Regions from separate parts of the Priestia sp. FSL W8-0001 genome, predicted to be linked through region 4. Evidence: predicted binding sites of a transcription regulator. Region 4 holds the regulator's gene; each other region holds the start of a gene.
What was found. The regulator Rex, encoded in region 4, represses fermentation and respiration genes when NADH is low (regulators of the CRP and FNR family bind a similar motif). The targets are predictions, from matches to a motif close to TTGTGAAATATTTCACAA.
Positions count from the first base shown of each region.

Region 1 (3,124 bases), 950 kb from region 4:
ATCGGTACGATGGAAGAAGCGAGAACCGCAACAAGACAACACAGTGACGAAGCCGTCATCTATCAGCTCCTTCATCCAGCAGTGCAGCGTGGTTATTAAAAGTCGTCTCTACAAGTTAGGGCGGCTTTTTTATTTGTGATAAAATGTAATATATATATTGAATTATGTCATGTATATGTTACAATTAAAATGGAAGTAATTGGTATATAGTTAAAAATAATGTGAAGTTATTTCGAGTTCAAGCAGATTTAACTCAAAGTGAGTTGGCTGAGAAGGTTGGCGTAACAAGGCAAACGATTAGCCTAATTGAAAAAGGGAAGTATAATCCAACTTTAAAACTATGTTTAGAAATTTGTTATGCAGTCGATCAAACGCTTAACGATGTTTTTTGGGTAGAAAGAGAGGGCTCCAATGAAGAAAATAAAAGATGAACGCCTTATTGTTCAAAACTTAAAAAATATTCGAGTGGCTTTTATCATTCAAACATTAGGGATTTTATCCTTATTAGTTTATGACGGGTTACAAAACGGTATTTTACATGCTTATGAAAACCCCCTTTGGTTTATTTTTATTTTAACGGCTGTTGTATTAGGTTACTTAAATTTGAAGATATCAGTGGATGTTTATGACAACAAACGTGAAAATCTTGTTCCTTATTATATTATTCCCCTTGGCAGCTTCCTGCTTGGAGGAGTGTTTACACTAATTGTGACAGCTGGTCCCGATGGAAATCTTCAAAGTGGATTGCTAGTAGGAAGCGTTGTAGGACTTGTGTTTTTTCTAACTTTTACATACGGACACTATTTAGTAAAAAAGAGAAATGAAGAGTAAAAGAGGCGGAGACATAAGTCTTTCGGTTAGCGATTTATCGGAACGATTGAGAGATAATTCGGAAACCAATTTAAAAAAAGAGTGGAATGGAACGAACGTGTTCTTACAACCTAACGATGTTAAAACAGTCATGATTCTTCTTTGAGAAGGGATCATGACTTTTTTATATTTCAGCTTGTTTTTTTACAGGACCTTCTAAAATTGTGTCGAAATTAAGATTGTGAAATTGTGAACAAACTTTAACAAAATGGTGAACAGTATGGTCAACTATAAAAGAAGTTTTTATACTAGGGACTACAATCTGCTAAGAGAAGAGAAAATTCTCTTCCTACATAAAGGAGGAAATGTTTGTGTTTGAGTATGATCCGGTCTTGTATAGTCGAATCTTAACCGGTTTAACACTAGCTGTGCATACGATTTTCTCAACATTAGGAGTCGGGGTTCCACTCTTAATTGCACTTGCTGAATGGATAGGAATTAAACGAAACGATGAACACTACCACTTGCTCGCTAGAAGATGGGCACGCGGATATATCATCACGGTTGCTGTCGGAGTTGTGACAGGTACAGCGATTGCACTGCAGCTGAGTTTGCTATGGCCAAACTTTATGCAGGTAGCTGGTCAAACCATTAGCTTTCCGCTCTTTTTAGAAACATTTGCGTTCTTCTTTGAAGCTATTTTCCTCGGAATTTATTTATATACGTGGGATCGCTTCAAAAATAAAATGTATCACTTGCTGCTGTTAATTCCAGCTGCGCTTGGTGCAACCGCATCGGGTTTCTTTATTACAACGGTAAACTCATTTATGAACGCACCGCTGGGCTTCACATATGAAAACGGCGTGCTTTCAAATATTAATCCGATTGCGGCTATGTTCAACCCGGCGACGCCGACAAAAGTGTCGCACGTTTTATCCTCGGCTTATTTAACGTCTGCGTTTGTGCTTGCAGCTATTGCAGCTTTTGCAATTTTACGAGGACGCGATCACGTTTATCATAAAAAAGCGCTGCATTTATCAATGGTCGTTGCGTTTGTCTTTGCCATTGTAACGGCACTTGTTGGAGATTTGTCAGGCAAATATTTAGCAAACTATCAGCCTGAAAAACTCGCAGCGGCTGAATGGCATTTTGAAACAATGGAAGAAGCTTCGCTAATTTTAGGCGGTATTTTAACCGAAGATAACGAAGTGAAGTACGCGCTTGAAATTCCGTATGCGCTCAGTATTTTAGCTCACGGAACTCCGGGAGCTGAAGTCATTGGGCTTGAAGAATACCCTAAGGAAGATTGGCCGCCACTTGTTGTTCACTACATGTTCGACTTGATGGTTGCAATTGGAATGGGACTTGCGTTCATTTCATTTATTTACATTGTGATGAAAAAGAAAAAATCATGGAATCCGCTTAACAAACCGCTTCTTAGCTTAATAGTAGCCGGTGGGCCGCTAGCGATGCTTGCGATTGAAGCAGGATGGTTCTTTACAGAAGAAGGACGTCAGCCTTGGATTATTCGAGGCGTTATGCGTACAGCAGAAGGAGCAACAACGTCTCAGCACGTTGATATTATGCTTTATCTGTTCGCTGCTTTATACGTCATTTTAATTGTATCGGCCGTGACGGTTCTTATTCGTACCTTTAGAGCAAATCCTGTCGAAAAAGAATTGAAAAAACGCGGGATTGAATAGGGAGGACTACTATGAGCTACGAAGTAATTGGTATCACGGTACTATGGACATTTTTATACGGTTATTTAATCGTTGCTTCAATTGACTTTGGAGCAGGGTTCTTTAACTACTATGCATCGGTGACAGGGAAAGGACATGTTGTACAAAAAGTAATCAATCGTTACTTGTCTCCGGTATGGGAAGTAACGAACGTATTCTTGATTTTCTTCTATGTTGGATTAGTTGGTTTCTTCCCGTCTCTTGCTTATTATTACGGAACGGCACTGTTGGTTCCTGGAAGCATCGCAATTATCTTAATTGCGCTTCGCGGTTCGTACTATGCGTTTCACCACTATGGAAACAAAGGGCGTCTAGGCTATCAACTTTTATACGGAGCAACGGGACTTTTAATTCCAGCTTCACTTTCCATCGTCTTGACGATTTCAGAAGGTGGTTATATTAAGCTAAACGGCACGAATGTTTCACTTGACTACGGGGCGTTGTTCACCAGCTTTTATTCATGGGCCGTTGTGCTTCTTGCAGTGGTGAGCGTTCTGTATATTTCTGCTTGTTTTTTAACCTTTTACGCGCACAAAGCAGGAGATGAAGGGGCATTTCGCATTTTGCGTAAA
Region 1 is NZ_JBBPAL010000001.1:1,171,085-1,174,208, forward strand. It holds gene MKZ18_RS06140 (ABC transporter ATP-binding protein) at 1-99, shown strand, start outside; gene MKZ18_RS06145 (helix-turn-helix transcriptional regulator) at 207-431, shown strand; gene MKZ18_RS06150 (hypothetical protein) at 412-831, shown strand; gene MKZ18_RS06155 (cytochrome ubiquinol oxidase subunit I) at 1,182-2,513, shown strand; gene MKZ18_RS06160 (cytochrome d ubiquinol oxidase subunit II) at 2,525-3,124, shown strand, end outside.
Region 1: a site for Rex is predicted at 1,050-1,067, ahead of MKZ18_RS06155 (cytochrome ubiquinol oxidase subunit I). Genes of this name have one in related genera too.

Region 2 (3,124 bases), 3.6 Mb from region 4:
AAATAGAATTTTTTCAACATGTTTTAAACTCGCTCAAAACGGGTAAAGCTTGAGCGAAGGTTTTATAAATTAATGGTCTTGACTCACTTTGTGTGCCAGGTAAACCATTGTTAACATTGTAAAGATAAAAGCTTGAATTGCACCTACGAAAATACTGAAGCCTTGCCATGCCAATGTTGGCACAACTGCCCCAAATAATCCAAGAGCAGTACCACTTGTAGCAAGCCCTGCTAATAAAGTTAACAGAATTTCTCCTGCATAGATATTCCCGAAAAGACGTAGACCAAGCGTTAGCGTATTTGCAAACTCTTCAATAATCTTTAATGGGAATAGAAAAGGCATTGGTTTGAAGTAATCTCGACCATATTCTGCAAATCCCTTCATCTTAATACCATAATAATGTGATAAGACAACGACCATTGCTGCTAGAGTCAATGTAATCGTCGGATCAGCAGTCGGTGATTTCCACCATAATTCGTGATCGACAACAACGGCAAATGGTAATCCTAACATATTGGCGACAAAGATATACATTAGTAGCGTTACACCTAATGTTAAGAAACGACCACCCGTCTTCCAATCCATTGTGCTGTTAATGAGGCCTTTCACAAAGTCTAATACCCATTCCAGGAAGTTTTGCATACCTGTAGGCTTCATTGCTAAAGTACGAGTACATAAAACTGCAATTAAAAACACAATGACTGACGCCACGGTAATCATCAACATGTTACTGAGATTAAACGTAAGACCAAAGAAATCTTGAGTTGGTGATTCATGACCCAACTATATTCACCTCTCTTCCCATCTCCTGCGTATATTTTGAACAACTAAATCTATGATAATGACAAGATAGGATGTCATTAATCCCATAACTACACCAATAATATGAAAAGTATTTGAATAAGAGATTGTAATTACAACTGCTAGAGCAGCGGTTGCAAACCTTGCAAATGTTCCTACTGAACGAGGTCGTTTTCCTTCATCCAGCGCTTGTCCAAACTGTTTAGCCCTTCTTACTAAAACCCAAAGGTTATACAAACTGAGTGCTGTACCTAAAATCAGGCCTAAAAACACGGTTTGATAAGGAGTAAATCCCCATCCGAGAACGTATAGTGCTAGTAAATAAAATATGTAGGATCGAAGTCTTGGAAATAAATGTTGCAATTCTTGCATGGATTATTAATCTCCTGAAAAAAATTGTCGGACTGTACGCAGCATGGCATAGACGCCAACTGCAAGCCCTAAAAGAAGGCCTAAAACTAAAAAAAGTGGCTCAGTCCCAACTTTTCCATCAATCCATTTGCCACCAAATAGACCGATTAATACGGAACCTGCTAACTGAGAAAGAATGGTGGACATCAATGCAATCGCTTGTAATGAATGCCGTTTTTGCTTAGTCATTTTGAAAACCCCTTTTTGGTAAATTCTTTTTTTTCAAAAAAATCTACATACTCTACTCTAAAAATATGCGAGCTTATGTATAAATTACCAAAAAAGTTAAAAACAGTTAGTCAAAAACACAAGCGAACCTTGATTTTCAAGTGTTGAAAACCTTATCATTTATATCCATTGTTAGCATACAATAGCGCATATTTAATGTCAATGTGTTTAAGCTAAAAACTTCACAATCTAAAAAGGGATGTTCACATTTTTGCCACACATATTTCATATTTAAATAAGACCAATGTAAAAGGGCGTAAAACCTTGGTTTTACGCCCTTTTACTCAATTACTAGCCCTGCGTTTGCTACCTCTGTTTTACCATCTTTTTTAGCGTATGCGAACACTTTATACTCACCTTTGGGCAACTCTTCCTGCAGCTGAATTTTCCGTTTTAACATCCCTCTTTCTAGTTTTTTATCTACATCTAAATAAGAGACAAACCGAAGGGTGTCTATGTCATAAACAGCAATGCCAAATTCATCTGCTCCTTCAGGCAAAAACAATTCGTATAGATACGTTTTTTCGTCACTTCCCTGTACGGCCTGTAGTCCCATAACACGAGGATAATTTGGCTTTTCAACCATATACAAATAGGGTATTGATATTGTTTCACGTGAATCACGAATTTCTAAACGCCCATCATATATGCCTTTTTTCTTTTGATGGCTGTTTACCTGAAGATCAACTGCAATGGTCTTCGTTTCTTTCGGCTTCAATGTGAAAGAAAGCGGCACTCTCCAAATTTCTCCAAACGTTTTTGTTGGAGGCGTAACATGATAAACGTTTTTGTAATTCGCCTCATTAAAAATACGCATTTTAATCCTTTTGTTACTTTGTCCTTCAAAAACTCCAAACGACAGCGTGCTAGGTGATAACAGCGTTGTTGCCTTTACAGCACGTTCCACTTGAATTCTTCCTGCTCCTTGTTCATACGAGTGATAGAGCTCACCCTTTAAGTTACGAATTGGCTTTGCCGTACTCATAAGTGCCGCTTTTACTTGTTCTGGAGACCAATTGGGGTGAGCCTGTAAAAGTAACGCACAGGCTCCCGCTACGTGAGGTGCTGCCATGCTTGTTCCATTTAAAGGCTCATACCCGTTCGGTACCGTACTCCTAATTTGGTAACCTGGTGCTACCACATCAGGTTTGATATCCCAAGTGCTCGTAACTGGACCTCTGGAGCTAAAAGGAGTAATGATGTCTTCTACAGTTTTCATAGAAGCGAATGCATACGCGTTCCCTTTTTGAATTTCTTTCTTTATGGATTCTCCTACATCACTCGAAACCATAACTACTGGAATTGAAAACGATTCACTTACACTCTCGTCTACCACTCCATTAATAGCATGGTATACAATTACAGCTTTAGCTCCAGCTTTTTCAGCTTTACTGATTTTTTTAGACAGAGAGATTTCTCCTGTTTTCATAAGGACAACTTTGTTTCCAACATCTGCTACTTCCCTTCCGCTTCCTGCGTCCGTTAATACAATTGTCTGATCAATATCCCACTTCGCGGCATTTGGTAAAGGAGATAGAGAAATTTGCTGTGATAACTTTTCCATTTTTATAAATGGAATACGTGTCGGAGAAACTGAAGCACCAACCGAAATAGCTTGTTGAGCCGTTCCAGGAGAGCCTACGGTCCACAAACCAGGCCCTGAATTACCGCTAGAAGTTACTGC
Region 2 is NZ_JBBPAL010000001.1:3,824,907-3,828,030, forward strand. It holds gene atpB (F0F1 ATP synthase subunit A) at 70-783, opposite strand; gene MKZ18_RS20155 (ATP synthase subunit I) at 790-1,173, opposite strand; gene MKZ18_RS20160 (AtpZ/AtpI family protein) at 1,180-1,401, opposite strand; gene MKZ18_RS20165 (S8 family serine peptidase) at 1,721-3,124, opposite strand, start outside.
Region 2: a site for Rex is predicted at 1,611-1,628, ahead of MKZ18_RS20160 (AtpZ/AtpI family protein). Genes of this name have one in related genera too.

Region 3 (3,124 bases), 1.7 Mb from region 4:
ACGATTCGTGAGCTTATGCTTAACCAGTCGGTGCCTAGATATGTAATCAGAAGAGGGAAAGTTATAGCTGAAACGATTCCGGCTTATACGAAGTGGGGGTGTTCTTTGCAACTTATGTAAAAAAGCCAACGCGTGTCTGCGTTGGCTTTTCTGTATTAATATGCTAGAGCAAATAAACCTTTGATGTGTGACAAGTAACGAACGTTACTTGCTTCTTTCATTAGAGCCGCTGGCAAACCTTTTAATTGCGTTTTATTTCCGCCGATTGTACCAATTGCATCTTTACGTCCAAGGCTTCCTAATGTACCAGAGAATACTGGAGAGAACCCGTGCATTGCGCCACCTTTAATAGCTACTGCTAAGTTCACGCCAATAACTTCTCCCATTTGCCAAGCTAGCTGTGCAGTTGGTGGGTAAGGGCGTCCTTCAGGCCCCATAACAACCGCGCTATCACCAGCTACGAAAATGTCTTCGTGAGAAGTAGATTGTAAGAATTCATTCACAAGAGCACGACCGCGGTTTACTTCGATACCAGAGTTAGCAACTACTGAGTTACCTTGAACTCCGCCAGTCCATACCATTGTTTTTGTTTCGATTTTGCTACCGTCTTTAAGCTCAACTGTTGTAGCATCCATTTTTGTAACAGGAGTTCCTGTTACAAATGTTACGCCACGTTTTTCCAAGCTTGATTGAGCGCGTTCTACTAGTTCAGTTGGGAAACCAGGAAGAACAGTTGGAGCAGCTTCTACACAGTATAGAGAAACATCTTTTGGATCAATACCGTGTTTTAGGCAAAGGCTTGGCATAAGGTCAGCATATTCACCTACAAGCTCGATACCTGTTAAACCACCACCACCGACAACGATTGTTCCGTCAGCTTTATTTTTTGTTTTGCTAAATTCAACAATGCGCTCTTCTACGTGTGCACGTAGGCGGTTTGCATCATTTACTGATTTCAACACAAAGCTGTTTTCTTCTAGTCCTGGAATGCCGAAGTAAGCAGTTTCACTACCTAATGCAGTTACTAAGTAGTCATAGCTTAATTTTGTTCCGTCTTCTAATGCCACTTCACGTTGGTCTGGTGAAATTTCTTTTACTGTAGCAATCTTTAATTCTACATCTTTACCTTTTAGTAACTTTTCTAATGGAAGAGCTACTGCTTGTTCAGATAGTCCACCTACTGCTAAACGGTGCAGTTCAGTAATGATTTGGTGAGTAGAAAAACGGTTTACTACTGTAATTTTTGCTTCAGATGCACTTAAGTGTTGACGAGCTGTTAGGGCTGTTAGTAGACCACCATAGCCGCCACCTAAAATTAAAATATGTTTTGACATAGTAGATCGATCCTCCGTTCGTGCTTTATAAAATGATAGATTGTTATTATTTTTGTTTTTCGCCTGTTACTTCTAAGTAAGCCTGCGCAAAGCGGAATAGTTTTTGAACTTGTGGATCTTTGAGCATACGTAATAAACCAAACAAACCGATAGTTGTTGATTGGTTAGCTTCCGCACGATCACTTGCTTCGATTGCTGAAGCAGCAAGATCTTTCACTTTTCCTTCAATTGGTTCGATAAATTCTTTAGCACCAGCAAGTAAATCTTCTTTTAACACGTTATCTGTTAATAGAGACTGTGTTAAGTCGTACGTTTTTGTTAATACAGTTACCATTTCAGTTAGCTTTGGTAAGTTGTCAACAAGAACTGTTAATGATTCTTGAACTTCTGGTTTTAGCAATTGATCAAGTACATCTGATTGAGTTGCACCTTTAGCTTGAACCGCTTCTTCAGCCGGCTTTTGGATAGTTGATTGAGACATAAGAACGTCCTCCTTTGCTGTATATTGTTGCATATGTAGACACTTTAGCTGCTAGACTTCTAGTTTTGTTGTGAAGTCCTGCACATTTATCTATTGTAAATTTATTGCCTTATAAAAGCAACCGGTTTGGTGGAAAAACCTAAGAAAGAGTCGAACGATGCATTTATTGGAAATGAACTCTGTTTATTCAGAAAATAAGAATAAATTCCGATTTTTAGATTGACGATTTTATCGATTCCCACATACAATCTAAAACATAACATTTGATGTGAGAAGATATGACGTGAAGGTCATGAATGAACTATACCAAACAGCTATATTTGAAATTAATCGTGAAAAGTATATGGTCCATGTAAAGGACAGGCTTCGTAAAATTGAGCAGTTTAAAGGGAAAATTCGTGAAGTTGAACGTGTGCTTGAACTGCTAACACAAGAGGTTGTCATCGAGGCAATCGTTTTAACATCAGCGATTGTAGAAGGTTTATCGCGAATGGAGGAAAGATAATGGGGATTGAAGAACTTAGCTTGGGCGTCAATACAACGTGGGTGGTACTAACGGCTGCTATGATTCTATTAATGGAAGTCGGCTTTGAGCTACTAGGGATTCAGTTCATTGGCTTAGTAGCATTGTCCGCGCGGGGCTTTATAGCAACGTGGTTTGGTTTAAAAGCAATTGCGCTACTTGTACCGCTTCGCTCCACAGAGGAAGAGGAAGAAGTAGGGTTAGATATTAGCTACCACGGTATTATAGCTGCCAATCAGTCTCATGAATTTATTGAATACTATAACCAGTACGAACAAACAGAACAAAAATAAAAGAGGCTGAGACATAAGTATTTCAGTCAATAATCTATCCGAACTATTGCGAGTTAACTACTTTTGATAGTTCGGATATTTTTTGTTGGTTCCAAAGACAATTAAAAAAAGCGAATTTCTGTAGCGTAATGGAGTAAACTTATTCTTCCAACCTAACGATGGTAGAACAGTTATCATTCGTCTGTGAGAAGAAATTATTTTGGTATGTCCCAGCTTCTTTTTATGTGTAAAAAAAGAAGAATTTTTCTAATTCTCGAAAAATGATTGAAAAGTCAGAAAATTTATGTTATAGTATAAAAAAGATAAGGAGTTGATTTCTTATGAAGAAAAATTTGCTGAATTCGTCGCCGAAATCGAATGTGAAAGTGTTAGATTCCCTAATTGCCGAAATGTTCTTAGATAAAGTTATTGCAGACTTTCAAAAAGCGAAATTGAAAAAAGAAATCGACCAGTCATTAGAAAAGAAAAGCAAAGAAGATTTCTTTAAACTAAC
Region 3 is NZ_JBBPAL010000001.1:1,900,038-1,903,161, forward strand. It holds gene MKZ18_RS10005 (amidohydrolase family protein) at 1-120, shown strand, start outside; gene MKZ18_RS10010 (NAD(P)/FAD-dependent oxidoreductase) at 156-1,334, opposite strand; gene MKZ18_RS10015 (DUF1641 domain-containing protein) at 1,381-1,815, opposite strand; gene MKZ18_RS10020 (hypothetical protein) at 2,099-2,320, shown strand; gene MKZ18_RS10025 (ammonium transporter) at 2,320-2,631, shown strand; gene MKZ18_RS10030 (IDEAL domain-containing protein) at 2,952-3,124, shown strand, end outside.
Region 3: a site for Rex is predicted at 1,884-1,901, ahead of MKZ18_RS10015 (DUF1641 domain-containing protein). Genes of this name have one in related genera too.

Region 4 (3,124 bases):
TTAAGCTTTGCTACTTCATCCTGCTGTTTTTCAAATTGCTTCATCTCACGCTCATAGCGTTCGGCTTTTTGTGTTAAATAATTTGAGTAGTTACCAGGATATTTATAGGTGGTTTTTTGACTTACTTCATAGACTTGTGTAACCACTTTATCAAGGAAGTAGCGATCATGGGAGACAATTAGGATAGCGCCATCGTAATTTTGTAAAAATTGCTCTAACCAAGCCAATGTTTCAATGTCAAGATGGTTGGTAGGCTCATCTAAAATTAGCAAATCAGGTTTAGTTAATAACAGCTTAGCTAGAGCCAGTCGTGTTTTTTGCCCACCGCTTAGTGTAGAAATAGGGGTGGAGTAATCAAAGTTTGAAAAGCGAAACCCGTGCAGGATTGAACGAATGTCAGCTTCGTATTGGTATCCGCCTAGATCTTTAAAGGAAATTTGAAGCTGATCGTATTCCTTTAAAAGCTTTTCATAGTTGTTGGAATCCTGCTGATAAGAAGGGTCTCCCATTTTTTCTTCAAGCTTTCTTAGTTCTTTCTCCATTTTTTGCAATGGCTTGAAGACGGTTAACATTTCGTCCCAAATAGATAAAGTGGATTCTAACACTGTATCCTGTCCCATGTAGTCAATCGTTGTTTCTTTTGGCTTCATAATCTCTCCACTGTCGTAGGAAAGTTCACCAGAAATAATTTTTAGAAGCGTTGATTTTCCCGCTCCGTTTCGACCAACTAGTGCAATGCGGTCTTTAGATTGAACTTCAAGTTTTATATTTGATAAAATCGGGTCTGCCCCGTAATATTTCGTAATTCCGTTTAACTGTAGAATAATCATCGTTTCACCTCTACTCATTTCGACATAGTGTATTTTAACATATTTTTAAGACAGAAGTATGAATAGGTGCATGTCATAAGCATTTCCACAAAATTATGTGTAGAATTCATTATTACCACATAGACTGTGTTAAAATAAACTATAGACTACTGTTCATGAGTGAATAGAAGGTTCACTTAATGGAAGCGCTATCTAATTTAAAAAGAGAATCTTGCTAAGTTAAGCGGAGATCTGAACGATAGCCATTATATCTATCGTAATTAAGGGGGCACAAGATGAATACAGAAAACTTAAAAATACCACAAGCTACAGCAAAGCGGTTGCCGCTATACTATCGTTTTATTAAAAATCTACATGCTTCTGGTAAGCAACGTGTATCGTCAGCAGAATTAAGCGAAGCGGTGAAAGTAGACTCCGCTACAATTCGTCGCGATTTTTCCTATTTTGGAGCCTTGGGTAAAAAGGGATATGGCTATAACGTCAATTATTTACTAAGTTTTTTTCGCAAAACATTAGATCAAGATGAAGTAACCAGAGTTGCTCTGATTGGTGTTGGTAATCTTGGAACAGCTTTTTTAAACTACAATTTCATTAAGAATAACAATACAAAAATTGAATTTGCTTTTGATGTTATTGAAGAAAAGGTGGGCACTCACGTTGGAGACGTACCCGTTTATCATTTAGATAAGCTTGAAGAACATATGACAGAAGATATTTCTGTTGCGATCCTAACGGTTCCAGCTACAGTGGCACAGCAAATTACGGACCGCTTAGTCAAATGCGGAATCAAAGGTATTTTAAATTTCACCCCTGCCCGTTTAAATGTGCCAAGCTCTATTCGTCTGCATCACATTGATTTAGCCGTAGAGCTTCAGTCGCTGGTTTACTTTTTGAAAAATTACCCTGAAAATAATATATAATAGAATATATATGTAATAAAGGAGGGGAAACCATGGGATTAGGTGCAGGTAGTGTGATTTTAATTGTAATTTTTGCACTTTTAGTTTTTGGACCAAAGAAGCTTCCCGAGCTTGGTCGAGCTGTAGGCCACACGTTAAGGGAGTTTAAAAGTGCCACTAAAGGAATAATGGAAGATAACGAAGACGAGGGCAAGAAGAAAGAACGAAATCAATAGAGGAATGATTGACATATGAACGAACAAGAAATGTCTGTATATGATCACATTGGTGAACTGCGAAAAAGGATTTTAATCGTCGTCTTTTTCTTTTTTATTGCTACAATTGGCGGTTTTTTCTTAGCGGATCGCGTTATTATTTATCTACAATCAGCAGACGAGGCAAGCTCGCTAACAATGAACGCATTTAAATTGACCGATCCGGTTAAGATTTATATGCAGTTTGCGTTTGTAATTGGATGTGTTGTTTCTGCTCCTATTGCTCTCTATCAATTATGGGCATTTATAAGTCCAGGCTTGTATGATAAAGAGCGAAAAGTAACTCTTGGATACATTCCAATTTCAATTATCCTATTTCTTACTGGTATTTCGTTTGCTTACTTTGTTCTCTTTCCTTTTGTAGTAGAGTTTATGATTCGAATAGCGGATAAGCTAGATGTTAACCAAGTTATTGGTATCAATGAATATTTTTCATTTTTATTTCAGCTTACGCTACCATTTGGTCTATTGTTTCAATTACCCGTTGTCATTATGTTTTTAACAAGACTAGGTATTGTGACGCCACAGTTCTTAAGCAGTATCCGGAAGTACGCTTATTTTGTGTTATTAGTCATAGCGGCTTTTATTACACCTCCAGAATTGTTATCACACCTAATGGTTACAATTCCTTTATTCATCCTTTATGAAATTAGCATTATTATTTCTCGCATTTCCTATCGTAAAATGCTGAAACATAGACAACAATATGAAGAAGCCGTTGGAATTTCTTCTGAATAACAAAAAAAAGCCCCTGTAAGGGGCCTTTTTATTTCTGAGAATCGTTGCTATTTGACTTTTTATATTGCTCCTGAAGCTTTTTAATCTTGCGGTGCAATGAAAAGGTTCGAATCGCAAAGCGAAAATCAAAAGCAGCGACTAAGGTAAACAAGATAGTTGGTAAGGTCCATACGGTCGTATCGACGCTTAAAATAGCTAAATACGTAAAGAGGATTCCCATAATTAAGTAGATAAATCCTCTGGTTAGAGGGATATTATTCATAAACCAAGTCCTTTAATAATAAATTGTAGCTGTTCAGCCTGTTTTTGAATTTCAATAATTTCATCCGCAAAAATCGTTTGAACTAACACAACAATCGTGTTCATCAAGACATGAGCTATA
Region 4 is NZ_JBBPAL010000001.1:223,054-226,177, forward strand. It holds gene MKZ18_RS01295 (ABC-F family ATP-binding cassette domain-containing protein) at 1-830, opposite strand, end outside; gene MKZ18_RS01300 (redox-sensing transcriptional repressor Rex) at 1,106-1,750, shown strand; gene MKZ18_RS01305 (twin-arginine translocase TatA/TatE family subunit) at 1,783-1,965, shown strand; gene tatC (twin-arginine translocase subunit TatC) at 1,981-2,742, shown strand; gene MKZ18_RS01315 (YdiK family protein) at 2,771-3,004, opposite strand; gene MKZ18_RS01320 (CPBP family intramembrane glutamic endopeptidase) at 3,001-3,124, opposite strand, start outside.